3 regions of the Micromonospora sp. NPDC049275 genome follow, and region 2 is predicted to be linked to each of the others. Evidence: riboswitches for the same ligand, from Rfam matches in the RefSeq annotation. Region 2 holds a riboswitch; each other region holds the start of a gene.
What was found. Region 2 has a riboswitch for S-adenosylmethionine ahead of ACGFIE_RS20970 (putative leader peptide). Riboswitches for the same ligand answer to the same signal wherever they lie in the genome.
Positions count from the first base shown of each region.

Region 1: another riboswitch for S-adenosylmethionine. It lies ahead of ACGFIE_RS27485 (aminotransferase class V-fold PLP-dependent enzyme); the one in region 2 lies ahead of ACGFIE_RS20970 (putative leader peptide).
Region 3: another riboswitch for S-adenosylmethionine. It lies ahead of thrC (threonine synthase); the one in region 2 lies ahead of ACGFIE_RS20970 (putative leader peptide).

Region 1 covers NZ_JBICSN010000013.1:18,282-28,740, reverse strand. Annotated here, with positions in the region: gene ACGFIE_RS27505 (AI-2E family transporter) at 1-957, opposite strand, end outside; gene ACGFIE_RS27500 (GroES family chaperonin) at 1,116-1,454, shown strand; gene ACGFIE_RS27495 (hypothetical protein) at 1,557-1,724, shown strand; gene ACGFIE_RS27490 (PrsW family intramembrane metalloprotease) at 1,741-3,222, opposite strand; SAM riboswitch class IV at 3,246-3,366, shown strand; gene ACGFIE_RS27485 (aminotransferase class V-fold PLP-dependent enzyme) at 3,413-4,681, shown strand; gene ACGFIE_RS27480 (aromatic acid exporter family protein) at 4,719-5,921, opposite strand; gene ACGFIE_RS27475 (metal-dependent phosphohydrolase) at 6,059-6,715, shown strand; gene ACGFIE_RS27470 (DUF4031 domain-containing protein) at 6,687-6,971, opposite strand; gene ACGFIE_RS27465 (FAD-binding oxidoreductase) at 7,028-8,428, shown strand; gene ACGFIE_RS27460 (hypothetical protein) at 8,435-8,971, opposite strand; gene ACGFIE_RS27455 (glycerol-3-phosphate dehydrogenase/oxidase) at 9,061-10,459, opposite strand, start outside.
Region 2 covers NZ_JBICSN010000006.1:326,522-336,980, reverse strand. Annotated here, with positions in the region: gene ACGFIE_RS21000 (BTAD domain-containing putative transcriptional regulator) at 1-2,075, shown strand, start outside; gene ACGFIE_RS20995 (Na+/H+ antiporter) at 2,146-3,768, shown strand; gene ACGFIE_RS20990 (hypothetical protein) at 3,912-5,210, shown strand; gene ACGFIE_RS20985 (amino acid ABC transporter ATP-binding protein) at 5,220-5,966, opposite strand; gene ACGFIE_RS20980 (amino acid ABC transporter permease) at 5,963-6,739, opposite strand; gene ACGFIE_RS20975 (ABC transporter substrate-binding protein) at 6,779-7,636, opposite strand; gene ACGFIE_RS20970 (putative leader peptide) at 7,799-7,909, opposite strand; SAM riboswitch class IV at 7,944-8,055, opposite strand; gene ACGFIE_RS20965 (amino acid transporter) at 8,140-10,080, opposite strand; gene corA (magnesium/cobalt transporter CorA) at 10,308-10,459, shown strand, end outside.
Region 3 covers NZ_JBICSN010000013.1:1,324-11,782, reverse strand. Annotated here, with positions in the region: gene ACGFIE_RS27430 (hypothetical protein) at 1-1,137, opposite strand, end outside; gene ACGFIE_RS27425 (cold-shock protein) at 1,257-1,460, opposite strand; gene ACGFIE_RS27420 (GNAT family N-acetyltransferase) at 1,808-2,338, shown strand; gene paaN (phenylacetic acid degradation protein PaaN) at 2,505-4,178, opposite strand; gene ACGFIE_RS27410 (hypothetical protein) at 4,328-6,544, shown strand; gene ACGFIE_RS27405 (GNAT family N-acetyltransferase) at 6,534-7,553, opposite strand; gene thrC (threonine synthase) at 7,797-9,083, opposite strand; SAM riboswitch class I at 9,092-9,226, opposite strand; gene ACGFIE_RS27395 (DMT family transporter) at 9,294-10,262, opposite strand; gene ACGFIE_RS27390 (metalloregulator ArsR/SmtB family transcription factor) at 10,353-10,459, shown strand, end outside.

The DNA of each region.
Region 1 (10,459 bases), on a different contig from region 2:
GAACGCGCCGAGGAACACGAGCGCGGCCAGCGGGAACGCGAACGGGATCTTGAAGACGACCAGGGCGATGCCGATGCCTACCGCGTCGATGAAGGCGACAAGCACCGTCGCCCGGACGTAGGCGCCGAGCGTGTGCCAGGAGGCGCGGCCGGCGTCGTCGACCTTCCACCGGGCCGCCACCGGCAGCAGCCGGACCAGGAAGCGCCAGATCCGGGCACCGTCGCGCAGGAAGAAGAACGTCGCGAAGAGCACCAGCAGGGTGCCGGTCAGCACCTCCGCCAGCGTCGCGGCGGTGCTCAGCGCGCCGCTGGTGAACCGCGAGGTGTTGTCGTTGATCCAGGCCTGAGCCTCGTCGATGTAGCGGTCGAGCTGGGTGTCGGAGAGGTGCAGCGGGCCGGTCTTGAGCCAGTCCTGGATCTGCCGGACACCCTGCGACGACTTCTCGCTCAGCTCGGGCACGCCCTGGATGAACTCGTTGACGACGAGGGTCAGCGTGCCGATGACACCCACCAGGCCGCCGACCAGCACCACTGCCGTCGCCAGCGACCGGGGCAGTCGGGCCCGCAGCAGCCAGCCCACGGCCGGCGCGAGCAGCGCCGAGAGCAGCAGCGCGATGGCCAGCGGGATGATCACGATGCTGATCGTGCCGACGATCCGGAGCAGCGCCCAGGCCACCACGCCGATCACGATCAGCCGCCAGCACCACGCGGCGGCGATCCGCAGCCCGTGCGGCACGTCCGCGTCGTCCCGGCTGGATGTCGAGGTGTGCAGGTCCGCCTGAGGTCCGGCACCGACGACAGTGGCGCTCGGTGGGGCGCTCGGCCCCGGAACGGCGGGCGAGGCCAGGCCCAGCGGCTCCGGCGCGTCGCTCGGCGTCTCCTCGGCGGCGTGAACCGACTCCTGTCCTGACCGGTAGGCGCGGCGCAGCCGCCCGCGTACCCGCTCGAAGCGGCTCAAGCGCACCTCCTGGCAGAAGAGTCGTCGGCCCACGGCGACAGGTCGGACAGCATACGTCCGTTCCCGACACCGTAGGGCAGTTCCGCCACACAATGCCCAGACCACCTCGGGCGTAACCACCGGCGGACGGTCGCCGGCGACACGGTAGCGTCTGCCCCGTGACCGCCGACCAGGATTTCGACTCCGGCCTGCCGATCCGCCTGCTGCACGACCGCGTGCTGGTACGGATGGACGGCAGCGAGGGCGAGCGCCGCTCCACCGCGGGCATCGTCATCCCGGCGACGGCCCAGGTCGGCAGACGCCTCGCGTGGGCCACCGCCGTCGGCGTGGGGCCGAACGTCCGGGCCATCGTCTCCGGCGACCGGGTGCTCTTCGACCCGGACGACCGTTCCGAGGTCGAGCTGCACGGCCGCGGGTACGTGCTGCTGCGGGAGCGCGACGTGCACGCCGTGGCCGCCGAACGGGTCGACAACGACTCCACAGGCCTCTATCTCTGACGCACCTCCCCCGGCTCCGACAAACCCGGCGGGCACCATCGCGCCGTTTGCCAGCCCGTGGCGCGGGAAGCCAGCCGGCGACCGTGGCCCTGGGGAGGGACGATGCCGGTATTCGTGAAGAAGCTGCTCACCTGGGGAAGCGTCGCGTTCCTGATCTACTTCGTGGCGTTCCGGCCGGACGGCGCCGCGCAGATGTTCAAGGCGATCGGAGCGGCGCTGATGGCGATGTTCCAGGGCCTCGGCGACTTCCTCACCACCCTGATGACCTGAGCACCGCCGACCGCCGTCAGGAGTGACCGGGCGGCCAGGGCGCCGCGGGGCGCAGGCCGGGCCAGCCGGGCGGCGCGTAGCCCACTGGAGGCGGAGGCGCGCCCAGCACCACAGGAATCGGAACCACCGGCTCGTCGGGCGCGGCCACCGGCCGAGACGTACCGTCCGGGAAGCGCAGGTGGTACTGACTGCCGTCCCAGACGCCTACCGGCGCCTGCGGGTCACGACCCACGAAGAACGACCGGTGCGCGGTGATCGCCTCCAGCAGTTGCCGTTCCTCGGCGACCGCCCGCTCCCGATCGGCCGGCTTACGGTCCAGACCACGCAGCGTCCCGTCGCGCAGCAGGGCCAGCCGCGTCGCGGCGAGCTGATATCCGCGCATCGCCCGTACCCCTGCGTCGCCGGCGACCCGGCGTGCCCAGCTGCGCGCCGCGTGCCGGCGGCCGAGACTGCTCAGCGCGGCCACCTCGGGCGGGCTCAACCAGCCGGCACGCACGTAGTCGGGCAGGGTCCGTTCGGTGAGCCGCCCCTCCCAGGCGCGCAGCCACAGCGCCAGCCCGACCATGCCGAAGAACACGGGCACCATCAGGCCGAGGAAGCCGTACAGCATGATCACCGCTTCGCCGGTGGCCTGGGTCAGCGTCGGCAGCAGGTTCCACGTGCCGTGCAGCATCATCGCCAGCAGCAGGCCGGCGATGGGGGCGAGCACCCGGACCCGCCGGTCGGCAGAACGTGAGGCGACACCGAGCCCCACACCTGTCATCGAGGTGAAGAGCGGATGGGCGAACCCGAACAGGAGGATCCGCACGATGAAGATGGCGATCACCTGCTGGGCGCCGGTCGCCGGGCCGTACCTGTCGGCGCCTGCCGCGTAGCCGTACCCGCCGAGGTAGAGGATGTTCTCCACCATGGCGAAGCCGACCGCGGAGAGCCCGCAGTAGACCAGACCGTCGGTGATCCCGGACCACTCCCGACGCCTGAACACCAGCAGCAGGATCGGCCCGAGGGCCTTGGTCAGCTCCTCGATGAACGGCGCCACCAGCACCCCGGTGAGCGCGGACGGCAGCCCCCAGTCGGCGAACCGCCCGGCGGCGAACTCGTTCACGTTGAGGGAGGCGGCGGTGGCGACGAACGCGCCCCAGGCGAAGCAGAAGATCAGGTACTTCAGCGGTTCCGGCTCGTAGCGGTCGAGCCACAGGAAGCAGGCGATCAGCACCGGCACCGGCAGGATCGCGGCGCCCACCCCGACCAGCAGGGCCTGCACGCCGAGCGACTCGCCGAGCTTGTAGACCATGAAGACCGCGCACGCGGCGATGAACAGCACCACCCCGGCCAGCACCAGGAACCGCAGCCAGTTCGGTCGGCGCGGCGGCATCCGGGGCGCCGCGACGACAGCCGGATCGGCGGGCGCGGGCGGCGACGACGGCAGGGGTGCACCGGGCGGGGTGTCGGCCATGCGGTCAGCGTAGCCATCCCCCGCCGGCTGGTCCGGTCGCATCCACAGCCGCTATGCTGCGAGCAGGTCACGAGTGCCAGCGTTCAGCCCCGGCTTGCTGGCCGGCAACCCTCGTCGAGTTCGCGGTGGGGTGCCCCGGGTGATGACCGGGCCCAGCCCGATAGGCGTGCTGGGCAAGCGCGGACCCCGTCCCGACACCACACCCGGGGTCCCTGACCCCGGAGGTTCCGGCGTGTCCGTCACCCTCGTACCCTCGCTGCCCGCCCTGCCCACCGTCGCGCCCGCACCGTCGGGGGCGCTCGACGTGCTCGGCGTACCCGGCGAGATCAACCTCGACTACGCGGCCACCGCGCCGTGCGCGCGGGCCGCGGCCGACGCGGTGACCGAACTGCTCCCCTGGTACGCCAGCGTGCACCGTGGCGCGGGAGCGCTGTCGCGGCGCTGCACGCTCGCCTACGAGCGGGCCCGGCAGACGGTCGGCGACTTCTTCGGCGCCCGCGCCGACGACCACGTGATCTTCACGCGGAACACCACCGACGCCCTCAACCTGCTGGCCCGGTCACTGCCGGCCGGCACGGCAGTCGTCACCTTCGCCGGCGAGCACCACGCCAACCTGCTGCCCTGGCCACGCGGCTCGGTGCGCCTGCCGGTGCCCGCCGACCCCGCCGGGGCGGTACGCGCTCTCGCCGCCGCCCTCACCGAGCTGCGCCGCGACAGCAACCCCGCGTTGCCGGTGCTCGTCGCGGTGACCGGGGCCAGCAACGTGACAGGCGAGCTGTGGCCGGTCGCCGAGCTGGCCCGGGTGGCCCACCGGCACGGCGCGCGGATCGCCCTCGACGCCGCGCAACTCGCCCCGCACGCGCCCGTCGACATGCACACGCTCGACGTGGACTACCTGGCCGTCTCCGGCCACAAGCTGTACGCCCCGTTCGGCGCGGGTGTGCTCATCGGCCGCGCGGACTGGCTGGACGCCGCCACGCCGTACCTGGCCGGTGGCGGCGCCACCAGCCACGTCGGGCCGGCCACCCACGACGTGACCTGGGCGAGCGGCCCGGCCCGACACGAGGGCGGCACCCCGAACCTGCTGGGCGCGGTGGCGCTGGCGGCGGTGTGCGCGGCGCTGGCCGACGCCGACCGGGCCGCGCTGGCCGCCCGCGAGCAGGCGTTGCTGGCCCGGCTGCGCGCCGGCCTCGCCGCGCTGCCGCACGTGGTGGAGCTGCGTACCTTCGGCCCGGACGCGCCCCGGGTCGGCATCGTCTCGTTCGTGGTGGCCGGCCGGGACTCCGCCGCGGTGGCCGCCCGGCTGGCCACGGAGCACCGGATCGGCGTACGGGATGGGCTGTTCTGCGCCCACCCGCTGGCCCGGCGGCTGCTCGGTGAGGCTGCCGGGCGTACCGGCCGGCGGGATCTTCCGCCGACCGCGTTGCGCGCCAGCATCGGTCTGGGCAGCACCGCCGCCCAGGTCGACAGGCTGCTCGCCGCGCTCGCCGAGCTGGGCTGAGCTGCGCTGGGCTGGCGGCCGTGTCGGCCGTCCGCGCTCAGCCGACGGGCGGGGCGGTGGGTGGCTTCGGCGCCTCGCCCGGCTCGGCCGGTTCGCCGACCGGCCGCTCCTGCTCCCCGAAGGACGTCCGGATACACCGGTTCGCCTCCTCCTGCTCGACGCCGGAGGCCACCAGCAGGTCACTCGCCGTGGTCCGGATCTGGGCGATCACCACGCTCCCGGAGAAGCCGACCCCGGCCCCGTACGCCCGGCCGGCCTCACTGACGGCCCGCAGTGACCGTTCCCGCGCCTTCTGCGGCTCCTCGCCGGCCGCGAACTCGTGCTTGAGCAGGCGGACCGACTCGGCGAGGTGACCTATCGAGTCGGGCATCGTGTCCGGTACCGGCTCGTCGTCCTCGATCAGGGTGACGGACCGGCGGATCAGCGTGCCGCTGTTGCGCATCGCGCGGTCGATCGGGTCGGCCGCCTCCGCGTAGTGGATCAGCTCGCCCCGGCGGTGCCAGCGGGCCGGCGACAGGGTGGCCGTCTCCTTCGCGCCCTCGATCGCCTCGGCCAGGGTGGCCAGCTCGTCCTTGTTGTTGCGCAACCGCTCCAGCGCCCGTTGGATGGCGGCCCGGTCCCGGCCGCGCAGCCCGTCGGCGGTGGCGTCGAGCTGGGCGGCGAGCAGATCCAGCGCCGGTCGGGCGGCCCGGTTGATCACCCGGAGCGGATTGAGTGGCAGCAGCACCGCCGTCACCAGCAACGCGACGCCACCGCCGAGGAAGGCGTCGACGAAGCGGGGAATCTCCAGGTTCTGGGTGGACGGGCTCAACGTCACGATCAGCACCGCCGTGGCCGCCGCCTGGATGACGATGGCGACGCTCGCCCCGGCGAAGATGGTGAGCAGGATCGCCACCGTGACCACCAGCCCGAGCTGCCACGCGCCGGTGCCGAGCAGGTAGATCAGGAAGTCGCCGACGGCCACCCCGACGCCCACGCCGATGATCAGCTCCATGGTGCGGCGGAACCGCTGCCCGACCGACGCGGCCAACGTGCCCACCGCGGAGATCGGCGCGAAGACCGGCTGCGGGTTGCCCAGCACCTTGTGCGAGATGAGGTACGCCAGCCCGGCCGCCAACCCGGCCTGGACTGCCAGCCCACCCGCCATCCGTACCCGGTGCAGCCGGTCGTGCAGGGTGGCACGGCCACGGTGCCGCAGCTGTTCGGTGGCCTCCGCGATGCGCGCCCCGTCGACGTCCACCAAACCTTCGCGCAACGGGGCACGACGCACCACCGGAGGTCTTCTGTCCCGGGCCACCGCCATGGGCGCGACTACCCGTGGCGGGCGCGCTGAATCCTCCCGCCCGCGTGGCGCCCGGCATGCGGCAGACTCGGGCGGTGGCCGATCTGCTGGACCGGTGGCGGGCGACGGCCCGCGGTGCCGGAGCGAAACCCGACGAGCGCTGCACCCGGGCCGGGGAGGAACTGCTCGCCCGGTGGCGGGAGCCGCACCGGCAATACCACACGGTGGCGCACCTGAGCGTCGTCCTCGATGTGGTGGACCGGCATGCCGCACTGGCCGACCGGCCGGACCTGGTCCGGTTGGCCGCCTGGTGCCACGACGCGATCTACGACCCCCGCGCCCCGGGCGACACCAACGAACGGGACAGCGCCGCGCTGGCCGGACGCCTGCTCACCGGGCTCGAGGTGCCGGCGACCGCGGTGGCCGAGGTACGCCGGCTCGTCCTGCTCACCGCCGGGCACGCGGTGGCGCCCGGTGACGCCGACGGCGCCCTGCTCTGCGACGCGGACCTCGCCGTGCTGGCCGGGCCGCCGGCCGCCTACGACCGCTACGCGGCGGCCATCAGGCGGGAGTACGCGCACGTGCCCGAGCCGGCCTTCCGGACCGGACGGGCCGCCGTGCTCACCGGCCTGCTGGCGTTGCCCGCGCTGTTCCGGCTGCCGCCGCTGGCCGACCGGTGGGAGCAGCCGGCCCGGGACAACCTGCGCCGTGAGCTGACCGCACTCACCGGGCCGCCGACGATCCCTGGTTGACCAGATGCTTCGGTCGACGCAGTCCGGCGTCCCGGAGCAACCGGACCAGTTCCCGGCTCGGCACCACCCGGGCTCCGAGCCACACCGCCGCCGCGAACCGGTCGGCCGGGATGTCGTAGTGGTCCCGGTCGAAGCCGCGCCGGGGTGCGCCCAGCGCCTCGGCGAAGGCGTGCAACTCGGCGTAGGAGACGTCGCTGATCAGGTGCGACCAGAGTCGACCGCGCCACGGCCAGGCCGGCCGGTCCAGGTAGAGCATGGTGCCCAAGTTAGCCCGCGTTGATGATCGGTGGTCGGCGACCTAGCCTCGGCGGCATGGCCCCCACCGGACTCCTCGACGACCTGCGCGCCGCCCTGGGCGAGAACGCCGTGCTCACCGACCCGGACCTGCTGCGCGTGCACCAGCGCGACGAGGCCGACCTCTGCGCCGCCGGCGTACCCCTCGTGGTGACCCGCCCGCGCACCACGGAAGAGGTGGTGGCGGTGGTGCGGGCGGCGGCGCGGCACGGCGTACCGCTGGTGCCGCAGGGCGCGCGGACCGGGCTGGCCGGCGCGGCGAACGCGGTGGACGGCGCGGTGGTGCTCAGCACCGTCGCGATGGACGAGATCCGGGAGATCGACCCGGTGAGCCGGATCGCGGTGGTCCAGCCCGGCGTGGTCAACGCCGCGCTCGCCGCGGCGGTCGCCAGACAGGGTCTCTGGTACCCGCCGGACCCCGGCTCCTGGGAGTCGTCCACGATCGGCGGCAACGTGGCCACCAACGCCGGCGGAATGTGCTGCGTGAAGTACGGCGTGACCACCGAGTACGTGCTCGGCCTGGAGGTGGTGCTCGCCTCCGGCGAGGTGCTGCGCACCGGGCGGCGGACGGCCAAGGGGGTGGCCGGTTACGACCTGACGCGACTCTTCGTCGGCTCGGAGGGCACCCTCGGCGTGATCACCGAGGTGACGGTGGCGCTGCGGCCCGCCCCGGCCGACTCGCTGACCCTGGTGGCGGTCTTCGGCTCCACTGCGGCGGCCGGCGCGGCGGTGGCCCAGATCGCCGCGCGGGGCCTCACGCCCAGCCTGCTGGAACTGCTGGACCAGACCCACCTGCGGGCGATCGAGGCGTACCAGCCGATGGGGCTGCGGACCGACGCGCAGGCCCTGTTGCTGGCCGCCGCGGACACCGGCAGCCGGGCCGGCGACGACCTGGCCGCCCTGGCCGAGGTGTGCGAGACGGCGGGCGCCGAGGAGGTCTACGCGGCCACCGACGCGGTGGAGGCGGCGGCGTTGTTGCAGGCACGCCGGCTCGCCCATCCGGCGATGGAGAAGTTCGCCGCCGACACCCACCCGGACGGCAGCGGCGGCCTGGTGATCGACGACGTGGCGGTGCCGCGGGGCGCGCTCGCCGCGCTGCTGGACGGGGTGGCCCGGATCGCGGCGGACTGCGACGTGCCGATCGGCGTGGTGGGCCACGCCGGGGACGGCAACATGCACCCGAACATCGTCGTCGACCGGGCCGACCCGGCCAGCGTGGAGCGGGGCCGGCGGGCGTTCGACGAGATCATGCGTCTCGGCCTGGACCTGGGCGGCACCTGCACCGGCGAGCACGGGGTGGGGCTGCTCAAGCGGGACTGGCTGGCGCAGGAGATCGGCCCGGTCGGCGTACGCGTGCACCAGGCCATCAAGGCGGCGCTGGACCCGGCCGGCCTGCTCAACCCCGGCAAGGTGCTCTGACCGGGGTCAGCCCTTGACCTCGGCCGGGGTGGCCTGGGTGAGCAGCAGAAGGATCTCCCCCGCCACCGTCGGGCGTTCCTCACCCGGGCAGTCCTGCGAGGTGATCAGCCCGGACGACGTGAGCAGGCTGGACGTCAGCGCGTCGATGCAGGTGGTCCGGTAGTGCCGGACCTGGTCGGTCTCCTCGGTGAGCCGGGGGTCGGCGAGCAGCACCTGGAGGCGTTCGGTCTGCTCGGGAGCCAGCCGGCCCCGGGAGGTGACTCCGTCGCCGGCGCAGTCGAGGCACTGCCAGGAGCCGTCGCGCTCGACGCTCAACGTCCGCAGCGGGGCGTCGGCGCCGAGCCGTTGGATCAGGCTGACCTGGCCCTTGGCGACAGTCGTCGGGATCTCGGGTGTCGATCCGCCGGCTGCCGAGCCGGCCGGCGGTGGGGCGACAGGCGTGTCTGCGTCATCGCGGCCGAACAGCGAGCACCCGGCCAGGGCGGCGGCGAGCACCACGGCAAGAAGGGGTGTGACCAGACGGGGGCGCGCGCGGTACAGCACGCGCGGAAACCTACCCCACCGTAGGTAGCGTTAGAAACCACCATCCGGGCCGGTATCGATAGTTACCACTCGGTAACGTCGCTTTCCGGTCATCTCGCCGTCGGACGCAGTTCAGCCTGGTCGTCGTCGCCGCGGTCCGCCGCGTAACCCCGTACGTCCGGCGCGCCGAGTCGGGCCGCGTCCGCTCCGGCGTCGTCCGGCATCAGCTGGGACTGCCGCTCCGCCTCCACCCGTGCGCGGTAGTGCTCGACCTCGCGGGCGCTCCTCGCCGCGTCCCACCCGAGCACCGCACCCATCAGCTCGGCGGTGTGCTCGGCCGACTCCAGGCCACGGTGGCTGGTCTCGAAGGAGATCCGGGTCCGACGGGTCAGCACGTCCTCCAGGTGCAGCGCGCCCTCGGCCCGCGCGGCGTAGGTGACCTCCGCCGCCAGGTACTCCGGAGCGCCGGCCAGCGGCGACGCCAGCAACGGATCGGCATCGATGAGCGCCAGCAGGTCGAGCGCGAGGGTGCCGTACCGCTCCAGCAGGTGCTCCACCACACCCACCGGCACCCCGTGTCGGCGGGCCAGGTCGGCCCGGTCCCGCCACATCGCCGGGTAGCCGTCGGCGCCGAGCAGCGGCAGATCGGCGGTACGCGACGCACGGCCGCCACCCAACCGGCGTACGGCCCGGTCGACCACGTCGGACGCCATCACCCGGTACGTCGTGTACTTGCCGCCGGCGACCAGCAGCAGCCCCAGCATCGGCTCGAACACCGCGTGCTCACGGGAGAGCTTCGAGGTGGAGTCGGCCTCGCCGGCCAGCAGCGGGCGCAACCCGGCGTAGACACCCTCGATGTCGGCGATGGTCAGCGGCCGGTCCAGCACGGTGTTCACCTGCTGCAACAGGTAGTCGATGTCGCGGGCCGAGGCCGCCGGGTGGGACCGGTCCAGTCGCCAGTCGGTGTCCGTGGTGCCGATGATCCAGTGCCCGCCCCACGGGATGACGAAGAGCACCGAGCTGGCCGTCCGCAGGATGAGCCCCGTCTCGCCGGTGATCGCCGAGCGGGGCACCACCAGGTGCACCCCCTTCGAGGCGCGCACCCGGACGCCGGGCCGCAGGCCCACGTCGTTGAGCATCCGGGACATGTCGTCGCTCCACACGCCGGTGGCCGCGATGACGGTGCGGGCGTGCACCTCGAACTCGGCGTCCGGGGAGCCGGCCGGCGCCTCCAGGTCGCGCACCCGGACGCCCGTCACCTCCCGCGCCTGCCGGATCAGCCCGACGGCGCGGGCACTGCTCACCACAGTGGCGCCGAGGCTGGCCGCGGTGCGGGCCAGGGTGACGACCAGTCGGGCGTCGTCGACCTGCCCGTCGTAGTAGCGGATCGCCCCGGCCAGGGCATCGGCCCGCAGGCTTGGGAAGATCCGCCGCGCCCCCTCCCGGGTCAGGTGCCGGTGCAGCGGCATGCCCCGGCCACCGCCGAAGAGACCGGCGAAGGCGTCGTAC
Region 2 (10,459 bases):
ACCTGCACCGCGCCGACGGCGACACACTGGACCTGCTCACCGCCCTGCTCACCGGGCCGCAGCAGGCCACCGGGCCGGTGCTGGTCCTGGGCACCTACCGGGCCACCGAGATCAGCCCGGAGCTGACCGCCGCCCTGGCCCGCGCCGCCGGGCTCGAACCGGTGCGCGTCTATCTCGGCGGCCTGTCTCCCGAGGCGACAGGCGAGCTGACCCGGGCCCTCGCCGGAACGGAGCTGGACCCGCCCACCGTCGGGCTGATCCACCACCGCAGCGGCGGCAACCCGTTCTTCGTCCGGGAGCTGGTCCAGCTGTACGCCGGCGCGGGCGACGCGGCGCTGGCGGCGGTGCCGCCCGGGGTGCGCGACGTCATCCGGCACCGACTCGCGCAACTGCCCGCGCCGACCCGTACCGTGCTGCGGCAGGCGGCGGTGCTGGGCCGGGACGTCGACCCCGACGTGCTCGGCGCGCTGACCGGCGACCCGGCGGCGCTGCTGGACGCCGTGGACCGCGCGTTGCAGGCCGGGTTCCTGACCGAGGCGGAAGCCGACGGGCGACTGCGGTTCACCCACATCCTGGTCCGCGACACGCTCTACGCGGATCTGTCCGCGGCGCGGCGCGCGGCCTGGCACGCCGGCGTGGCCGAGGTGTTGCAGCGGCGTCAGCCCGTCGACCCCGCCACGGTGGCCCACCACCTGCTGCGCGCCGGTGGGTCGGCTGCCGCCCTCCGGGCCGCGGGCTACGCACGTACCGCCGCGGAACATGCCGAACGCGACGGCAACCCGCACGAGGCGGCCCGGCTGTGGGCACAGGTCGTCGACGCGTACGACCGGGCCGGGGGGACGGAGCGGCGTGAGCGGTTGAGCGCGGTCCTCGGTCTGGGGCGCGCTCTGGCGGTGACGGGCCGGTTGGCGCAGGCGCGCGGGTACCGCGCCGAGGCCATCGCCGACGCCGAGGCGGTCGGTGACCCCCGGCTGACGGCGGAGGTGCTGGCCGGCTTCGACGTGCCAGCGATCTGGACCCGCAACGACGACGACGTGCTCTCCGAGCGGATCGTCCGCGCCGCCGAGCAGGCCCTGACCGGCCTCGGGCCGACCGGCTCGGCGCAGCGCAGCCGGCTGCTGAGCACGCTAGCGCTGGAGCTGCGCGGCACTTCCGACGACCGTGGCCGCCGGGCCGCCGCCGAGGCCGAGCGGATCGCCCGGACCGTCGCCGACCCCGGGTTGCTGGCCTTCGCGCTGAACGCGCGCTTCATGCACGCCTTCCACCGCGTCGGGCTGGCCGCCGAGCGGGCCCGGATCGGCGCGGAGCTTGTCGACCTGGCCGCCGCACGCCAGTTGGTGACCTTCGAGGTGCTGGGTCACCTCATCGGAGTGCAGTCGTGCTGCGCGCGAGCCGACCGGGCCGGCGCCGATGTTCACGCCCGCGCCGCCGACCGCCTCGCACGGCGGTACGAGTTACCGCTGGTGGGGGTCTTCACCGGCTGGTACGCCGCGCTGCGCCGGGCGTTGGACGGCGACCGGGAGGCGGCGGCGAGCGCGTACCGGGCAGCCGCGCAAGGCCTCCCCGCCGACGCCATGCCGGGTCTGGCTCACGGACTGCTACCGCTCGCGCTGCTCGGCCTGCGCCTGGCCGAAGCGGTCGACGATCGGTCGGCCCACGACGACCGGCCGATTTCCGGGCCGGACGACGAGGGCTGGGCGCGGCTGGACTGGGGTCCCCACGAGCCGTGGGTCCGCCCGCTGCTGCTCGCCGTCGACGGCGACCGGCCCGCCGCCCGAGCGGCACTGCGGGCGCTCCCGGACGGGCCGCACGACCTGCTGCGGGAGGTGCGACTGTGCCTCACCGCGCGGGCCGCCCTCGCCGTCGACGACAGGGCCACCATGGAGCGCGTCGCAGCCGCGCTCCGACCGGCCGCGGACGAGCTGGCCGCCGGCAGCGGGGTGCTCACCGTCGGCCCGGTGGCCGGGCACCTCGCCGACCTGGCCGCCGCTCTGGGCCGCGACGAGGAGGCCGCCGAGCACCGCCGTACCGCCCGCCTGCTCACCGGGCGCGCTCGCGCCGACGACCCGACCTGAGCCCACTCGGGGCGTCCCGTGCCGGGCGACTTGCCAGTTCCCCTGGAACCGGCAACCGGGGTGCGGTCAGATGGAACCACCGGCGTCCGTCGTCGGCCGGGGATCGAGGGGGTACGCCGTGGAGGTGCTCGTCCTGATCGTGGTGCTGGGCGTCACCGTCCTGGTCGGCACCACCCTCGGCGGCCGGTACCGGGTCGCGCCGCCGGTGCTGCTCATCGGGTTCGGGGTGCTGCTCGGGCTGGTGCCGCCGCTGTCCGAGGTGACCCTGGAGCCGGAGCTGGTACTGCTGATCTTCCTGCCCGCGATCCTCTACCGGGAGAGCCTCACCATCAGCCTGCGCGAGATCCGGGCCAACCTGCCGGTGATCGGGCTCCTCGCCGTGGTGCTCGTGGTGCTCACCATGGTGACGGTGTCGCTGACCGCGCAGGCGTTCGGCGTGAACCCGGCGGCTGCCTGGGTGCTCGGGGCGGTCCTCGCGCCGACCGACGCCGCTGCGGTCACCGGCCTGGCCAAGCGCCTGCCCCGGAAGCTGCTCACCACCCTGCACGCGGAGAGTCTGATCAACGACGGCAGCGCCCTGGTGATCTTCGCGGTGGCCGTGGGTCTGCTCACCCACAGCGACAAGCCGGGGCTGCTGGGCATCGGTGAGGAGTTCGTCGGCGCCAGCATCGGTGGAATCGTCGCCGGGCTACTGGTGGGCGCCGTCGTGGTGCTCATCCGCAAGCGGCTCGACGACCCGCTGCGGGAGGGGGCGCTGAGCGTGCTGACGCCGTTCGCCGCGTTCCTGCTCGCCGACGCGGTGCACGCCAGCGGTGTGCTGGCCGTCGTGGTCGCCGGCCTGGTGCTGGCCTACGCCGGTCCACGGGTGATCCGCGCCCGGTCCCGGGTGCTGGCGTACGCGTTCTGGGACCTGTCCACGTTCCTGATCAACGGTGGGCTGTTCGTTCTGCTCGGCACGCAGATCCCCCGGGCGGTGAAGGGTATCTCCAGCACCTCGCCGGGTCGGGCCCTGGCGATCGTGCTGGTGGTCACCCCGGTCGTCGTCGCCACCCGGCTGCTGTTCGTCTACCTGACGGCGGAGTCGGCGAAGCTGCTGCGTCGCCGGATGCTCGACCAGGACCCGTCGGCGTCCGACTGGCGGGTGGGGACCGTGGCCGGCTGGTCCGGTTTCCGGGGCGCCGTGTCGCTCGCCGCCGCGCTGGCCGTCCCGACGATGACCGCCACCGGCACACCGGTGACCGAACGCGATCTGATCATCTTCGTCACCGCGCTGGTGATCGTCCTGATCATGCTGGTGCAGGGCACCACCCTGCCGCTCGTGGTGCGCTGGGCGGGGCTGACCGGCGACCCCGAACGCGTCGACGAGACCCGGCATGCCCGCCAGCGTGCCACCCAGGCCGGTTTGGACGCGCTGCCCCGCGTCGCCGCCGAGGTCGGCGTCGAGGGGGAGACGGTCCGTCGGTTGCGGGCCGAGTACCAGCGGCACCTGGAGGACTTCAACGAAAGCGGTGGGCGTACCGCCGAGGAACGCCGGCTGGACCGCCGACTGCGCCTCGGCGTCCTCGCCCACAAGCGGCGGGAGCTGACCCGGCTGCGCGACAACCGGGAGATCGACGACCTGGTGCTCCAGGAGCTCCAGGCCGCCCTGGACAACGAGGAGATCCGGCTTCTGGGGCGGGGACCGAACGAGTGACCGTCCCCGTGACCGGTCCGGTCGCGCCTGACGGATTGGTGACACCGCCGCACGCCGTACGGGACGTTCGGCCACGTCGTCGGCGGGTACGGTGAGAGGCGGTTCGGCGTCCGTCGATGTGTTCGGTTCGCGAGGGGATGCCCATGGCCACCGGAGCGAGCGAGGCCGACCCCCGGGTGGTCACCGAGGGCGAGTTCCTCGACGAGCTGGTCGCGGTCACCCGGGAGCGCGCCGCCACCGAGTTCCTCTACCTGATGGCATCCGACGACGCGGTCGTCGGTGTCCAGTGGGAGCAGCCTGGCGTGGACCATCGCCGCCACTACCGGGTGCGCGACGCCTGCCCGCACTGCGTCGTCCTCGCGGGGGTGCTGGCGTTGGCGCCGATGCTGCCGCTGGACGGGCTGCGTGCCGGGCGCGCCCGACCGCAGTACGAGACGGTGCTGCGCACCGGCCGGCTGCCCCACCTGGCGTTCGCGCGGCCGGCCGGTCCGCCCGGCGCGAGCTGGCTGGGGGATTGCCACGCGGTCGACGGTGACCCGCACTCCGCCGCCGACTGTCCCCGCCACGCTGTGCCCGCGCCCACCGGCGACCCGCTGGAGCTGCGCCTCGGGTCCCTGCCCCGGGCCGTCCGTGAGCTGTACCCGCACGACGGCGCCGCGACCGCCGACCTCCAGCAGCGGCTGCGGATCGCCCAGGACTGGCGGGCCGACGCGCAGGCGGTGGCGAGCGGCATCCGCGAGGCGGCGGCGACCTGGGCGTTCCTGCGCAAATCTTGCGTGCTGGGCGTGCCTGTGCCCGGCGTCAACGGTCTCGTGCTCACCCTGCCGCCGGGCCGGGCCCCGGACGACCGGCCCCTGACCGAGCTGCACGCCGCAGCGGTCCGCGCCGCGCCCCACGGTGCCGGCCCGCTGCCCTACCAGGAGCGGGCCTGCCTGCTGCCCGAGCCGGCCTCGGGAACGCACCGCATGCCGACGTACGCCGGCGCGGTGGACCTGACCGCCGCGTCGCCGGTGCGTACGCTGCGCCTGCCGACGCCCCGCCGGCCGCTGAGCACCACCGGTCGGGGGGTGCTGCTGCTCTACGAGGCCCGGCACGCCATGGGCCGGCACGTGGCGAGCGCGCCGGTGCGTGACAGCGCGTACTGGGACTCCGAGGCGGCCTTGAACGTCTTCGAGTTCACCCTGCTGGAACGGGTCGCCGGGCAGCACTACCAGGAGGCGGTAACCGCCTACGTCCAGGCGCTGCGCCGCGAGGGCGGCCTGCTCGCCCGCCCGCACAAGGTGCTCGACAGGCGCCGGCGCAAGGCGCTGTCGCTGGCGTTCGGCGGGCTGGACGACGAGGAGCTGCACCTGTGGGCGTCGGTCGCGTACCGGAACGCCATCCTGGAGCTGCTCGGCGACCTGAAGGCGTTCGCCGGGCACCTGCGCCGCCAGGCGGGCTGAGCGTCCGTCTCAGAGCACCTGGGCGAGGAAGCGGCGGAGCCGGGGATGCTCAGCCCTCTCGAAGATCCGGTCCGGCGGGCCGGCCTCCAGCACCACACCCCGGTCCATGAAGGCGACGGTGTCGGCGACGTGCCGGGCGAAGCCCATCTCGTGGGTGACCACCACCATCGTCATTCCGGCGGTGGACAGGTCGGCCATCACCCCGAGCACCCCCTTGACGAGCTCCGGGTCGAGCGCCGAGGTGGCCTCGTCGAAGAGCATCACCTCGGGCCGCAACGCCAGCGCCCGGGCGATCGCCACCCGCTGCTGCTGACCACCGGAGAGCTGCGCCGGCCGGGCGTCGGCCTTGTTGGCGAGCCCCACCAGCTCCAACTGGGCGCGGGCGATCGCCGTCGCCTCGTCCTCGCCGAGCTTGCGCAGCCGACGCAGCGCCAGGGTGACGTTGCGCAGCACGCTCATGTGCGGAAAGAGGTTGAACTGCTGGAAGACCATGCCGACCCGCTGGCGCAGCGCGTCCGGGTCGTCGCGCAGAACGCTGCGTCCGTCCAGCAGCACGTCACCCCGGTCGGGCTCGATGAGCCGGTTGAGCGTACGCAGCAGAGTGGACTTGCCCGACCCGGACGGCCCGATGACGCAGGCGGTCGCGCCGCGCGCCACGGTGAGATCGACGCCGCGCAGCACGCGGTTCGGCCCGAAGGCGAGGTGGACGTCGCGTGCCTGGAGGCTCACCGAGGTGGTGGTCGCGAGGGTGGTCATCTCCGATCTCCTTCCGGTGCGCCGGCCAGCGCCGGAGTGTCGTCGTCCTCGTCGTCGGCAGCGGTGGCCGGCCGGCCATGGCGCAGCCGTCTGTCGATTGCGTTCACGACGTGCGTCAGCGGGACGGTCAACGCCAGGTAGAACAGTCCCGCCAGCAGCAACGCGGACTCGTTGCCGGTGGTGGCCGCGTAGTCCTGCCCGATGCGGAACAGTTCCCGCTGGCTGGCCACCAGGCCGAGGAAGTAGACCAGGCTGGAGTCCTTGATCAGCGCGATGAGCTGGTTTACCCAGGCGGGCAGCACCCGCCGGACGCCCTGCGGGATGATCACCAGCCGCATCGCCTCGGCCCAGGAGAAGCCGAGGGCCCGCGCACCCTCCAACTGGGCGGCCTCCACCGACTGGATGCCGGAGCGGAAGATCTCCCCGATGTACGCCGCCGCGATCAGCGACAGCGCGAGGATGCCCAGGGGGTACGGGTCCGGCCCCCAGACCCGCATGCCGAAGGGTGCCAGCCCGACGCCGATCAGCAGGATCGTCGCCGCGGCCGGCAGCCCCCGGAACACGTCGGTGTAGACGCGGGCCGGCCAGCGCAGCCACCGACTGCGGGAGATGCCGGCCACGGCCAGCAGCAGGCCGAACACCGTGCCGAGCAGGGCGGCGGAGACCGCCAGGATCAGCGTGTTGGGCAGCCCGACGGTAAGCATCTCGGGCAGCGCCTCGCGCATCGCGTCGGCGTCGAAGAAGGTCTCCCACAGGGTGCTCAACGGATCCATCGGTGGCCTCTCCTACCGCCCTGCTCGCTCGTCACCGGTTCAGGAAGCGGCCGACGCCGACGGCACAGCCGACGCCGACGGCGCCGACACCGTGCCGCTGCCCGGCCTGAAGTCCGCCGGGATCGGCCGGCCCGGGTAGTACTGGGCCTGCAACCGGCTCCAGGTGCCGTCGGCGATGACCTCGTCGAGGCCCTTGTTCAGCGCCTCGCGCAGCTTGTCGCTGCCCTTGGCCACGGCGTACGCGGTCGGCGCCGGGCTGAGCTGCTTGGCCGCCACGGTGATCTTGCCGCTGCTGTCGGCTGCCGACTTCTCGCCGATCTCCGCCGGGGCGATCCACGCGTCGGCGGTGCCCGCCTTGAGCTGGTTGATCGCGCCGTTGTAGTCGGGCACCCGCACCGGGTCGAGCTGCTTGCCGGTGGCGTAGTCGTCCTGGACGGTGCCCTGCACCACCACGACGCGCTTGCCGGCGAGCTGGTCGAACCCGGTGATCGGCGAACCCGCCGGCACGTCCAGCCCGAAGTAGCCGAAGTCGTACCCGTTGCCGAAGTCGACCGTCTTCTTGCGCGCCTCGGTGATGGTGATCGAGGAGCTGCCCACATCGAACTTGTGGTTGTTGACCTGGGAGAGCAGCGCGGAGAAGTCGGTGCCGACGAACTCGACAGTGAGGCCGAGCTTGCCGGCGACCGCGGTCAGCAGGTCGTTGTCGAAGCCGGTGAACTTGCCATCCTTGAGGTACACGTTCGGCGGGGCGTCGGTGAGCGTGCCGGCGCGCAGCACGCCCGCCTGCGCCAGGCCGTACGGGTTGCCGGCGGCGCCGGACGAGTCGCCGCCACCGCAGGCGGCCAACCCGCCGGCCACCAAAACGGCGCCCGCGCCCAGGGCAACGAAGCGGCTCAAGCCAGAAGAAAATCGCACGGGTGTCTCCAAAAGGGTGCGTCGACCCGGACGATCATGAAGTTGTTGCCCCGACACGCCGGTCGGGCGGGCAACACCTTCATGATCGACAGCGGGGTGGGTGGGCGCGGTGCGCCCGGGGAGGGGAGAGGGAGGGCTAGCGCGTCAGGCGGCGGTACACACCGCGCTGCACATTCGCATCAGGTCCACGTGCCGTCGCCGGGTCAGGGTCGGCGTGAGCCGACCGGCCGGTGGGGTGGGGCTGAGGCTGCGCATACGGTCTCCCGGGTCTGGTGCTGACCTGGGTGCCAGGCCACGCTTGCGCCGACGTCGTGCCGGTGCCTGGTCTTCACCCGGGGCACCCCACCGCGGAGGAGGGTTGCCGGCCAGCGAGCCGGGGCTTCGCGCTGGCACTCATGACCTGCGCCGAGGCTAGCAGCTCCGACCGGTGGACCGTCCAGCCGTTATGACCACGCTCACGGCCGGGCGACGGTTCGACCCGCAGGTCAACCGGCGTGCACGTGCGGCCGGCGGCGCGGGTCGGGCTCCTGGCGACGCAGGATCTCCCGGGTGACCGAGGCGATGGCGCCCTGCCCGAACGCCAGGTAGCGAAGGATGTTGCGACCCGGGCCACCCTCGCTCCACTCGAAGTAGATGTGCGGGCGTCGCCGGCTCCGTTCGCGGATCTCCAGCAGCAGGGCGGCGAGCGCGGTGGGCACCGAGGAGCCGGTCAGGCTGAGCACCGGGTAGCTGTCGTGCGCCACGCTGCCGCGCACCAGCAGGTCGGTCTCGAAGTCCGACGGGTCGGTGATGTGCACCTCGACGAAGATGACGTCGCCGTCGTCGGGGAAGTCGTTGTCCGCCATGGTCTGGGCCAGCTTGGCGCGGTACTCGGCGGGGTCGCGGCGCTGCGGCTCGTGTGCGATGAGGCGGATCCGACGGGTGGCGCGTTCGTCGATCATCCGGGCGGCGACCGGGTCCAGCTCGACGTGGTCGACCCGCAGCTCGTAGGCCCGCATGATCCGGGACAGCACGGACACCAGGATCATCCCGCCGATGAAACAGGCGGCGATCTTGACGCCGTCGGGGCGTTCCACGACGTTCGCCACCGTGGTGTAGACGAAGATCAGCGCGATGGCGCCGAACGCCCACGTCCGCCCCCGCTGCCGCCGTCGCCGCGCCGCGAGGGTCACGGCCGTCGCCGCCGAGGTGATCAACACCAGAACCCCTGTGGCGTACGCGCCGCCCTGCGCGTCCACGCTCGCCGAGAAGACCACGGTGATCAGGAACGCCACCGCGGTGAAGACCAGCACCAGCGGCCGGACCGCCCGCGCCCAGGCAGGCGCCATGCCGTAGCGCGGCAGATACCGGGGTACGAGATTGAGCAACCCGGCCATCGCCGACGCCCCCGCGAACCACAGGATCGCGATCGTGGACAGGTCGTAGACGGTGCCGAACACCCCACCGAGGTGCTGGTGCGCCAGGTAGGCCAGCGCCCGGCCGTTCGCCGGACCGCCGGGCTGGAACGCCTCCGGCGGGATCAGCACGGTGGTGGTCACACTGCTGGTGATCAGGAAGACGCTCATCGTCGCCGCGGCGGTGGTGAGCAACCGCCGCGCGCCCCGGATCCGGCCCAACGGCCGGTCCTCCGAGTCCTGGCGATCCCCCCGGATGTGCGGCATCACCGCCACCCCGGTCTCGAAACCGGACAGGCCCAACGCCAGCTTCGGGAACACCAGCAGGGACAGCCCGACCACCAGCAGGGGATCGCCGTGCCCGGTGCGCAGCGCGGTGGTCCAGTCCCCGACCGCGCTCGGGTGGGTCACCACCCGCCACAGCGCGTCGGCGATCACCACCGCGTTCAACGCCAGGTAGACCGCGACCAGGACGACCGCGATCCCGATGGCCTCGCCGAATCCCTTGAGGAAAACCGCGCCCAGCAGTGCCACCAGCAGCAGTGTGAGGGCCACCTCGTGTCCCTTGAGACCGCTCGGCCAGAACGGGTTCTCGTCGATGTGGGCTGTCGCGTCCGCCGCCGAGAGGGTGATGGTGATGATGAAGTCGGTGGCCGCGAAACCGAGCAGCACCAGCACGAACAGCTTGCCCGGCCAGTAACTCAGCAGGCGTACGAGCATCGCGATCGAGCCCTCACCGTGCGGGCTCTCCACCGCCACCCGCCGGTACACCGGCAGCGCGCCCAGCAGCGTCACCAGCACCAGCACCAGCGTCGCCACCGGCGACAGCGCCCCGGCGGCCAGCGCCGCGATGCCCGGCTGGTAGCCCAGCGTCGAGAAGTAGTCGACACCGGTCAGGCACATCACCTTCCACCACGGCTGGTGCCGATCCGCCGGCGGGCGGCCGTGTGGGCCGGGATGCCGCGCGGCCTGCTCCGTACCGCCGTCGAGCAGCCAACCGCGCAGCCGCCCGGCGCGCCTGTTGCCCTGCACCGGCGCTTCCCCCGTCCTCCGCCCATGGTCACCGCGAGTATCCGCCCGGCCTCACGCGCCCGTCCCGGGTACGCCGAACCCGCCCGTCGCGGGTGGGCGAGGCGGGCGTGTCGGAGGGTTTCGGCCCGCGGGCAGGGGGGATGCAGCGCCTCCGGCGCCCCCGCGCCGAGCCGTCTGGCAGGGCCGGGAGGCCGCCGGAGGGGGATGTCACCGGAAGGGAGCGGGTCATGGTCGGCGGCCGTCGCTTCCGTCCGGGTGGTGGCTTCGGCCGTCAGCTCGACGAGCATGAGACCCACGTCGGCGTGCCGCCACCGCCGGAGCCGCCACCACCCGCCGGGGGCATGGTGGACAGTGCCGTCTACATCCGGGGACACCGGTT
Region 3 (10,459 bases), on a different contig from region 2:
GTACGTGACCAGCAGACCGATCAACTGGGCGAGGTGGGCAGGCAGCGCCAACACCGCCGTGACGCCGATCACCGCCACCACCCCGGCCGCCGAGCCCGGGGAGGCGAACGGATCCGTACCGATCGCGGTGGTGCCCGCCGACTCCAGGAAACCGGGAACCGCGGTGCCGACGACCACGGCCGCGCCCACCAGTGCCACCCGACCGAGCATCAGCCCGAGCCGGGCGTGGAACATTTCGAACGACCGGCCGATCGGGTTCTGCCGTTCGAAGAGGTAGATCGGGCCGGCCATGCTCAACGCGAACACCAGATAGATGCCCGGCAGGACGCAGAAGCAGATACCGATGCCGACGAGCAGGCTGACCAGCAGCGTCCAACCCCACAGACCGAGCGCCCGGCGCAGGCCGTACCGCAGTGCCGAGCCGAGGTCGCCGGGCCGGCCGGTCGCCTGCTGGGTGATCACCCAGCTGCCCGCGGCCCACCCCAGCGCCTGCACCAGACCGATCAGCAGGCTGCCGCCGGCCAGCACGGCGACGAGGGTTGCCAGGGTGGCGACGAAGTTGTCCGGCAGTCCGGCGGCCGGATCCATCTCGGCCTGCGCCTCCCAGCCGGGCGACGGGTCCAGACCGAGCGAGATGACCGAGAGCACCGCCGCCGGCAACACCTGCGTGAGCAGCATGATCGGCACCAACTGCCGCCAGCCCCGGCGCAGCGCGCCCCCACACCGCTCGAACCATGCCCCGATGCCGGCGCCGGGCGGAGTGACCAGGGCGTCGTGCGGGTCGAGCCCGTGACCCGGCGGGTACCAGCCGACCGGCGCCCCCGGATACCACGGCTGCCCACCGTACGGACCCGTACCGGGCGGATAGGCGCCGGCGGGCGGATAGGCCCAACCCTGCGGCGGCGGGCCCCCGCCACCCTGCCCGGGATCCCAGCCGGGAGGCGGACCAGCGGGTGGCGCCCAGGCACCCGGCACGGGGTCCCAGCCGGGAGGCGGACCGGCCGGCGGCTGCCAGCCGCCCTGAACGGTGGGATCCGGCGGACCCGCCGGGACGCCGGAGGCGGGTGAGGTGGGGTCGGACGGGCTCGGTTCACCCGGCCCGGAGGGCGTGGTGGGTGGGGGCGACTGGTCGGTCATGAACCCTCCTCAGCATCGGCTGGAACGGTTCACGATCTTCCCGGTTGGGTGTCCACACCGCAGCACCGACCCGCCAGCCGATCGGGGCGATCCGCGAGCGAGGAGATTGAGGAGATCGCTCAGGCGATGACGCGTACGTGTTCCGCCTGCGGGCCCTTCTGGCCCTGGGCGATCTCGAACTCCACCCGCTGGCCGTCGTCCAGCGCCTTGTAACCGTCCATCTCGATCGCGGAGAAGTGGACGAACACGTCCTGACCGCCGTCAACGGCGATGAAGCCGTAGCCCTTCTCGGCGTTGAACCACTTCACGGTGCCCTGTGCCACGGTGCACTTCCCTCACTCTTGCGCGGCGTTGCCTGCCCGGGCGCGCGGCACGGCCGGACGCCCTCGACCACCGCCCCAGCGATCGACGACGGCCGCTGAAAGAGGTGACCGAAATCGCACGCTACACGAGGAGTGACGGCCGCGCACGACCCCAAATCGGGCATATTCCTGGGTGGCCGACCAGGGCCAGGGCAGGGCCGGAAAGGGTCGTGGACGACCGGTCCGGAGCGGCACCGGCTCGTCGACCGAGCGGCCGGCGGCAGCCCGGCCCACCGGCCCATCCGGCCGAGCGACGGTGGCCCCTGGCACTCCCGAAGCCGCTCCCGCCCTGTGGTAGGCATGCAGACATGACCACCGATATCGGCTCAGCCGCGGCTCGGCAGGCCGAGATCCACCGGGTTCGACCCGAGGACGCCGCCCGGATGCGGGCGCTACGTCTGGAGATGCTCGCCGACGCGCCGTTGGCCTTCCTGGAGACCCTGGCGGACGCGGCGGCCCGGCCGCACCGCGAGTACGCCGCCCGGGTCGCGTACACCTCGGCCGGCCCGAACAACGCGCAGTTCGTCGCGGATCCGGGCGGTCGGCTGGTCGGCCACGCCGGCGGCACTGTCGCTCCGAACGAGCCGGGAGTGACTGTCATCTACGCCGTGTACGTCACGCCGGCCTGGCGGGGCAGCGGGCTGCTCGGCGAGCTGATCGACGGGGTGGCCTCCTGGTCGCGAGCCTGCGGCCGGCCGGAGCTGCTGCTGGAGGTGGTGGTCGGCAACGACCGCGCCTACCGGGCGTACCAGCGGCTGGGCTTCACCGACACCGGCGTACGAGTCCCCCACCCCACGATCCCCAAGCTGAACGAACTACAAATGCGCCGAACCGCCTAACCAGAGAACCCTCCCAGGGCAGAACCACTGAGATGCCCCAAAAGCTGGATGCGTCAGCGACAACGCTGCTCACGGAGGGGTTTCCGGGGCAGCCCGACCCGCGCAGGGATCAAGCCTGACCGCCCGAAGCGGGTCGGGCTGCCCCGGAAACCCCAAACCGCAACCACTACACGTGACGCCGAGACTGCACGATCCGGAACCGGTTAGCCACGTAAGCCCCGTCCGTCAACGCCGAGTTCGCCGCCGCGTTCGCCCCGCTGCCGTGGAAGTCGGAGAACGCCGCCGACTGGTTGACGAAAACACCGCCGGTGAGGTTGCAGGACAGGTGCACCCCGACCTCGACCGCCACCGCCTCGGTGGCGTCCAGCACCGCCTCGTCGGTGGAGTAGACCGCCGCCGTGAGCGCGCCCTTCTCCCCCACCGTCCGGCGCAGCAGCTCCAGGCTGTGCGCGGTGGAGTCGGTGGCGATGGCGAACGAGATCGGCCCGAACCACTCCCGGCCGTACGTCTCCGCGTCGTCCGCGGTCAGCTTCACGATCGTCGGGGTACGCACCACCGCGTCGGCGTACGACGGGTGCGCCACGGACCGGGACTCCAGCACCGGCTCACCCACCTTGGTGACCTCGGCCAGCCGCTCCAGCACCCCGTCGTTGACGATGGCGCCGGTCAGCTCGACGCCCCGGGCCGGGTCGGCGGTGAGCTTGCCGACCGCCGCGGCGATCCCACCGGCCACCTCGTCGAAGCTCTTGTGACCCTGGTCGGTCTCGATGCCACCGGCGGGGATGAGGATGTTCTGCGAGGTGGTGCACATCTGCCCGCTGTAGAGGGTCAGCGTGAAGCCGAGGTTGCGGCACAGCCCGGCGAAGTCGTCGGTGGAATCGATGACTACCGTGTTCAGCCCGGCCTTCTCGGTGTAGACCGACGCCTGCCGGGCGTGCGTCTCCAGCCAGTCGCCGTACTCGGTGGAGCCGGTGAAGTCGACGATCTTGACGGAGCGGTGCAGGGCCAGGTCGCTGGCGAGCTTCTCGCCGGGCGCCTCGGCCGCCAGCATGATCAGGTTCGGGTCGAAACCGGCCTCGGCGAGCACCTCCCGGGCGTACTTCACGGTGATGGCCAGCGGCAGCACCGCGCGCGGGTGCGGCTTCACGATCACCGGGTTGCCGGTGACAAGCGAGGCGAACAGCCCCGGGTACGAGTTCCAGGTCGGGAAGGTGTTGCAGCCGATCACCAGCGCCACCCCACGCGGCACCACGTGGAACGTCTTGGTCATCCGCAGCGGGTCGCCCTTGCCTGCGGCCTTCTCCCAGCCGGCCGTGCCCGGGTGCCGGGTCATCTCGGCGTAGGCGTACGCCACCGCCTCCAGCGCCCGGTCCAGCGCGTGCGCGCCGCCGGCCTGGAAGGCCATCACGAACGCCTGCCCGCTGGTGAACTGCACCGCGTTGGCCAGCTCGAAGATGTGCTTGTGCAGCCGGTCGAGGATCTCCAGGCAGACACCCACCCGGGCCTGCGGGCCGGCGTCGCGCCAGGTCGGCAGCGCGGCGGAGGCGGCGGCGATCAGCTCGTCGGTGCCGGCGTGCGGGTAACGCACCGCCAGCTCGACCCCGAACGGGCTCGTCTCGGTGGCGATCCGCTCGCCGGTACCCGGCTGGTCGAGGGGGAAGTCACCACCCAGGTACGCCTCGAAGGCGGCCTTGCCGTCGGCGGCGGCGGTCTCGCCGTACACGCGAGGGCTGGGGGATTCGGGGTACGCGGACCAGTAGCCCCGCTCCGTGATCGCGGTCAGCGCACGGTTGAGGGTGTCGGCGTGCCTGTCGTACAGGGGATGCGGGGTCTCCGTCATGCCCGCCATCATGCAACAGCCGGGCCCACGAGCAGTAGGGGCGGATGCCGACGCGGCAGGCACGGCCGAGCGGCAGCGCGCGGCCCGGCCCGGGATTGGTCGTGACGCCGACGGGTACCCGCCGTCCTCGGGCCAGGAGAGGACAACGGGTGAGGATCACGGAGATCCGGGTGCACGGGGTCGCCGACAAGGGTCCGGAGACGATCCTCGACCGGCCTGTGGTGTCGCGGGTCGCGGGGGACGACGAGGCCGGCTTCTACCGACCCCGGCCGGGCTTCGGCGATCCGGAGGGTCCGGGCGGGCCGGCGCTGGAGGCGTACCGCTGGAGCAGGTTGACCGGCGGCACCGCGACCCGGACGTTCTCGCTGGTCCTGCTCCTGCCGTTCATGCTCAGCAACATCGCTGTCTGGATGCTGCCGGTGGCCGGTCGGCCCGGCGGCGTGGCTCGGGCGCTCTGCCGTCTGCTGGCCGCGTCGATGACCGCGATGTACGTGCTCTCCGCGGTCGGTGCCACCCTGGACCTGATCGCCTGGCAGTGCGCGGCGTACCCGCGGTGCCTGGAGGGGCGACGGGAGATCTCCTGGCTGGGCGGCGTGCCGCCGGGTCAGCGCCTCGCCCTGCTGGCCGTGCTGCCGATCATCGCGGTCGCCCTCATCTGGCGGGCCGGCGCTCGCACCTCGCAGCTACCCGAGGACGGCGTGCACATGCCCGGGGTGGGCGCGGATCGGCTCGACACCCCCGCCTTCTGGGACAACCGGGTGCTGCTGCGCCGGCTGCGCTCGGTGCACGTGGCCGTGGCGCTGGGCACGCTCGACGCCACGCTACTGGTGGTCCTGGCCCCGCACGACGGTGCCCCGCCCGGCTACGTGCTACTGGTCGCGGACGGGCTGCTGCTCGTCGTCGCGCTCGTCGCGCTCTGCCGGTCGGCCATGGACGGGCACGGCGAGCAGCGCCTGCTCACCGCCCGGGGGTTGCGGTGGACGGCTGTCGCGCTCACGGCGCTGACCCTGGGCTACGCGTTGTGGCCCCGGCCGCCGTGGTCGGCCACCGGCACACTGCCCGGGTACGGTCGCCTCGTCTCCCTGCTCTTCGCCGCGCAGGTCGTCCTGCTCGCGGTGCTGGGACTGGTGGTCCTGGCCCAGCGCCACCACCTGCCGCGCCCGCGCCCCCTGATCAGCCGGCTGGGTGCCCCGCTGATGAGTTCGATAGCGATCGGGCTCGCCGTGTCGTACTCGTCCGGGCTGACCTACACCCTCGCCGAATACCTGGACCGGGGCTCCAGCCCCACACCGGTCCGGCCGCTGCCGCCCGGCGCGCCACCGCTCTCGCCCCCGACCGCGTACCGCTGGGCCACCCTCGGCTTCTCCCTGGCGGTCCTGGTGGTCGTCCTGGTGGCGGTGCTGGGCAGCCGGATCGGCCGGGCGCGGCAGCTCCGGGCAGCCGAGGAGCTCGTCCGGCGGGACTTCCCCGAGGCGCCCCAGGTGCCGCCGGAGCGGGTGCGGGCCGTCCGGGACGCCGTCGTCCGTGCCGCCCGCACGGACCGGCTCTGGCCGCTGCTCCCGACGGCGTACGCGGTGCTGGCGGTGCTCACCCTGACGGCGGCGGGGTTGTCGGTACGAGGGCAGGGGCCGGGTGCGCTCGCGCTGCGGCTGGGCGGCCTGTCGCTGGCCCGCCCGGTGGTCTTCGTGACCGATCTGGGCGCCCTGCTGATCGGCCTGTTCGCCGTATTCCTGGCCGGGGCGGGACTCGTCGCCTACCGGTCCGGCCCGATCCGGCTGGTCGGGGTGCTCTGGGACCTCGCCACCTTCTGGCCACGCGCCGCCCATCCCCTCGCCCCGCCCTGCTACGCCGAGCGGGCGGTTCCCGAGCTGACCCGCCGGATCGGGCAACTCACCGCCGACGGGGGCGGGGTGGTGCTCTCCGGCCAGAGCCACGGCAGCGTGCTGGCCGCGGCGACGGTGCTCCAACTTCCCGACGACTCCCGCCGGCGGGTCGCGCTGCTCACCTACGCCGCGCCGCTCGGCAACAGGTACACCAGGTACTTCCCCGCGTACGTCAACGAGCGTGTGCTGCGGGAGTTGGGTGACCGGCTGTCCTGGCGGTGGGTCAACCTGTGGCGGTACACCGATCCGATCGGCGGGCGGATCTTCCGCCCCGACGAGACGGAGGCGCCCGACGACCCGGCGAGCCAGGTCGACCGCTGGGTACGCGACCCGAAGACCCTGCTGGTGCCGCCGACCGACACCGTGCCGCCCCCGGTCCGGGGACACCGCTTCATCCCGGACGAGGACTTCCACGCCGCGGTTCGGGAGCTGGCTCGGCGGCTGGAAAAGCCGGAGGCCGGGCCGCCCACTGTCAGAGGGTGAGCTGCCAGTCGGTCCAGGCGTCCACCGGCCGGAATCCGAGCTGCTCGTTGATCGCCACCATGTAACTGTTGCTGGCCGCGTTCCAGGTGTCGATGACGCGTACCGCCGGCTCGTGGGTGAGCAGGTGGTGCAGGTTCTCCGCCTTGACGATCAGGCCGAGGCGGTGCCCACGGTGGGCCGGGTCGACGAGGGTGATCTGCTGGAAGGCGTGCCAGTCGGCGGAGGCGCCCACGTCGAGCAGCGTCCAGGCCACCAACCGGCCGGACGCCTCGTGCCGCATCCCGAGGTGGTAGCGCCGCCGGCCCTTCGCGTCCAACGCGCGCTCGTTGCCCCGGATGCGTTCGGCGTCCACCTGCTCCGGCTCCCACTGCACGTCACCCATGGGCGCGTCCATCATCAGCCGGCCGTCCAGGTAGGCGACGTCCGCCACGTACTCCTGCGGGGTGTTCCCCTGCCAGCAGACCGACCGGTAGCCCTCGGCCCGCGGCTGGGCCTCGGCCAGGGCCGCCCGCAGCGCCACCCGGTCGATGTCGGCGATCTCCAGCCGACGTCGCACCTCGGCGAGTGCGGGCTGGGCGCCGATCGAGGCGGCGAACGCTCCGCCAGCGCCCGATCGGGCCGGCCCAGCGGGCAGCGCGGAGACGGCCATCCCGATCACCCGCTTGCGGCCGTGCTCACGCAGCAGGCGCGCCCCGTACTCGTGCAGTGCCCGGCCGACGCCCCGCCGCCGCAGGGCGGGACGCACCGTCAGCTCGGCGGTGGCGTTCTCGGGGTTGTCGAGCTGCGGCAGGTCGAGCTGGAGGTAGCCGGCCGGCACCCCGTCCAGCCGGGCCAGCGCCCAGAGCGTTCGGGTGCCGGGGGCCGGCGTGTGGAACTGCGCGTCGAAGCGCCGCCGGCAGAAGGGTGGGAAGTCCGGAAGATCGACCTCGGTGGCCGCCACCCCGACCCGGTACGCCTCGTCGACCGCGACCCGGTCGGTGCCGTCGAACGACGCGATCGTGATGCTCATGACGGGGAGCCTGACAGCCGGGAAAGCGATCGGGCCAGCGATTAAATCGCTGGCCCGATCGAACGTGGTCGGGAGGGACACTCGCACAACGCCTCCGGCGTTGGGTCGCAAGAACTTCAAAAGTCTCCGGCGAAATGCCCTCCCGCACGGAGCATCTTGCGCCGTCCGGTTCCTGCCGTCAAGTCCAGACCGGCGGGTTTTCCACACTCACAGCGAAAACCCAGTTACCGGACGACTCGGGGGTCAGCCGAGGAGGCCGGCATCCCGCGCGGCGCGCAGGCTGGGCTTGATGTGGTGGGTCGGGCCGACCTGACCGGCCACCGCGTCGATGGTCTTCAGACCCTCGCCGGTGTTGAAGACGACCGTCTCCGCAGTGGGATCGAGCCGACCCGACTCGACGAGCTTGCGCAGCACCGCCGCGGTCACCCCGCCCGCCGTCTCGGCGAAGACGCCTGTGGTGCGGGCGAGCTGACGGATGCCGGCGCGGATCTCGTCGTCGTCGGCGTACTCCATCCAACCGCCGGTGCGACGGACCGCCTCCAGGGCGTAGAGGCCGGCGGCCGGGTCGCCGATGTTGAGCGACTTGGCGATGCCGGTGGGCTTGACCGGGATGATCGTGTCGGTGTCGGCGTGCAGCGCGGTGGCGATCGGGTTGCAGCCGGCCGACTGGGCGCCGAAGACCTTCCAGCCGCCGGCCGGCGCCTCGACCAGGCCGATCTCGACCAGCTCGGAGAAGGCCTTGTCAATCTTGGTGAGCAGCTCGCCGCTTGCCATCGGGATGACCACCTGGGCCGGGATGCGCCAGCCGAGTTGCTCGGCCACCTCGTAGCCGAGGGTCTTGGAGCCCTCCGCGTAGTACGGGCGGACGTTCACGTTGACGAACGCGGTGTCCTCGAATTCGTCGGTCTCCACGAGCTCGCCGCAGAGCCGGTTGACGTCGTCGTACGAGCCGTCGATGGCGACCAGCTCGCCGCCGTAGACGGCGGTGGTGATGACCTTGCCCTGCTCCAGGTCGCTGGGAATGAAGACGACCGAGGGCACGCCGGCGCGGGCGGCGTGCGCGGCCACCGAGTTGGCCAGGTTGCCGGTGGACGCACAGGCGAACCGGGTGAAGCCGAGCGCCTTCGCGGCGGTCAGCGCCACCGAGACGACCCGGTCCTTGAACGAGTGGGTCGGGTTGGCGCTGTCGTCCTTGACCCACAGCGGCGCGGTGATACCCAGCTCGGCGGCGAGGTGCGGGGCCGCCACCAGCGGGGTCAGCCCTGGGTCGAGGGTGACCCGGGTGGCCGGGTCCTGACCGGCGGGCAGCAGCGCGGCGTACCGCCAGATGTTGTTCGGGCCGGCCTCGATCTGCTCCCGGGTGACCGTGGCCAGGGCGGCGGTGTCGTAGTCCACCTCGAGGGGGCCGAAACACTCGTAACAGGCGTGCTGCGCGGCGAGCGGGTAGCGGGCCGAACAGGCGCGGCAGACCAGGGCGCGGGCGGGGCTGGCGGAGGTGTCGATACCGGAGGCGGCGAGCGTCGACGTCATGTCGAGTCCTCTCATCTTTCCCCGCATCGCACTGTGCGGCGGGGACGGAATTGGCACCTGCCCCGCCTGTCGCTCAGCGGTGAGCCGCGGGGTGGTTGCCGGGGCGTCGTCGGGCCGTATCCCTCAGCCCCTCTGGATGAGGTATGCAGTTGTGTCGTCGAGTCTAGGCAACGTTGCCGGTGGCCTCCACCTGGTATCCCAGGGAGTGGGTCAGCGGGCGGCCACCGCCACCGGGTCGACCACCGCGGCCGGGTCGGTGACCGCGCTGGACTGCGGCAGGGACGACGACCGGGTCCGCGCCCTGGTGGCGAGGTTCGCGGCGACCAGGGCGGCGATGGTGATCGCGGCGCCGACCAACTCGATCGTCTCCGGCCGGTAGCCGCGGGCGATCTGCACGACGAACGTGGTGACCGGGACCAGGTTCATGAACAGGGCGGCGTTGGCAGCGCCCAGCCGCTGCACACCCGTGTTCCAGGCCAGCACCGCGACGACGGCGGCGACGATCACGGCGTACGCCAACTGCGGGGTGACCGCCACGAGGTCGGCGGCGGCCGGCGCGTGCTGCCACCCGACGGCGTCGGCGCCGATGCTCGCGGCCAGCATGGCGGCCGTGCCGGCGAGCGCGGTGAGCGTGGTGAAGCGCAGCGGCGACCAGGCGCCGAACCGGCTGGCGCCGTGGGTGTAGATGCCCCAGCCGAGCACCGCGCCGATCATCATGAGCCCGCCGAGACCGAACTGACCGAGCCCGGCCAGGCTCCCGCGGGTGATCACCAGGCCGACTCCGAGGAGCGCCACCAGCGAGAGGGCCAGCAGGAGCGGCTTCGGTCGTACGCCGTCCCGGGCCCAGCGGACGAGCTGGGTGATGACCGGCGTGGTGGCCACGAAGAGGGAGATCTGCTGCGGGGCGGCGTGTTCGAGCGCCAGGTTGGTGAGCAGGTTGAAGCCGGCGAAGCCGACGACGCCGAGCACCACCACCTCGACGCCCCGTCCGCCGAGCCGCAGCGCGGCCGAGCCCTCGCGGAGCAGCAGGATGGCGACCAGGATGACGGCGGCCAGCAGGTAGCGGGCGGTGGTCAGGTTGAGGGGGTCGACCCGGCTCAGCGCGCTGGCCAGGATCGGAAACATCGCGCCCCAGGCGAGCACGGCGAGCAGCGGATAGGCGGCGGCGCGAGATCGCATCGTCAGCTCCTTGTTCGAGTATCTTCGAACCAACGACACCGACCATAGGGTGTTGTTTGATAGTTGTCGAACAAGGGTTAGGCTGGTCACATGGAGCCGCACGAACCCGACCTGACCGCCGTACCAGTCACCGCCGTGCTGGCCGCACTCGCCGACGACGTGCGGCTGCAGATCGTGCGGGCGCTCGCCGAGGGCGG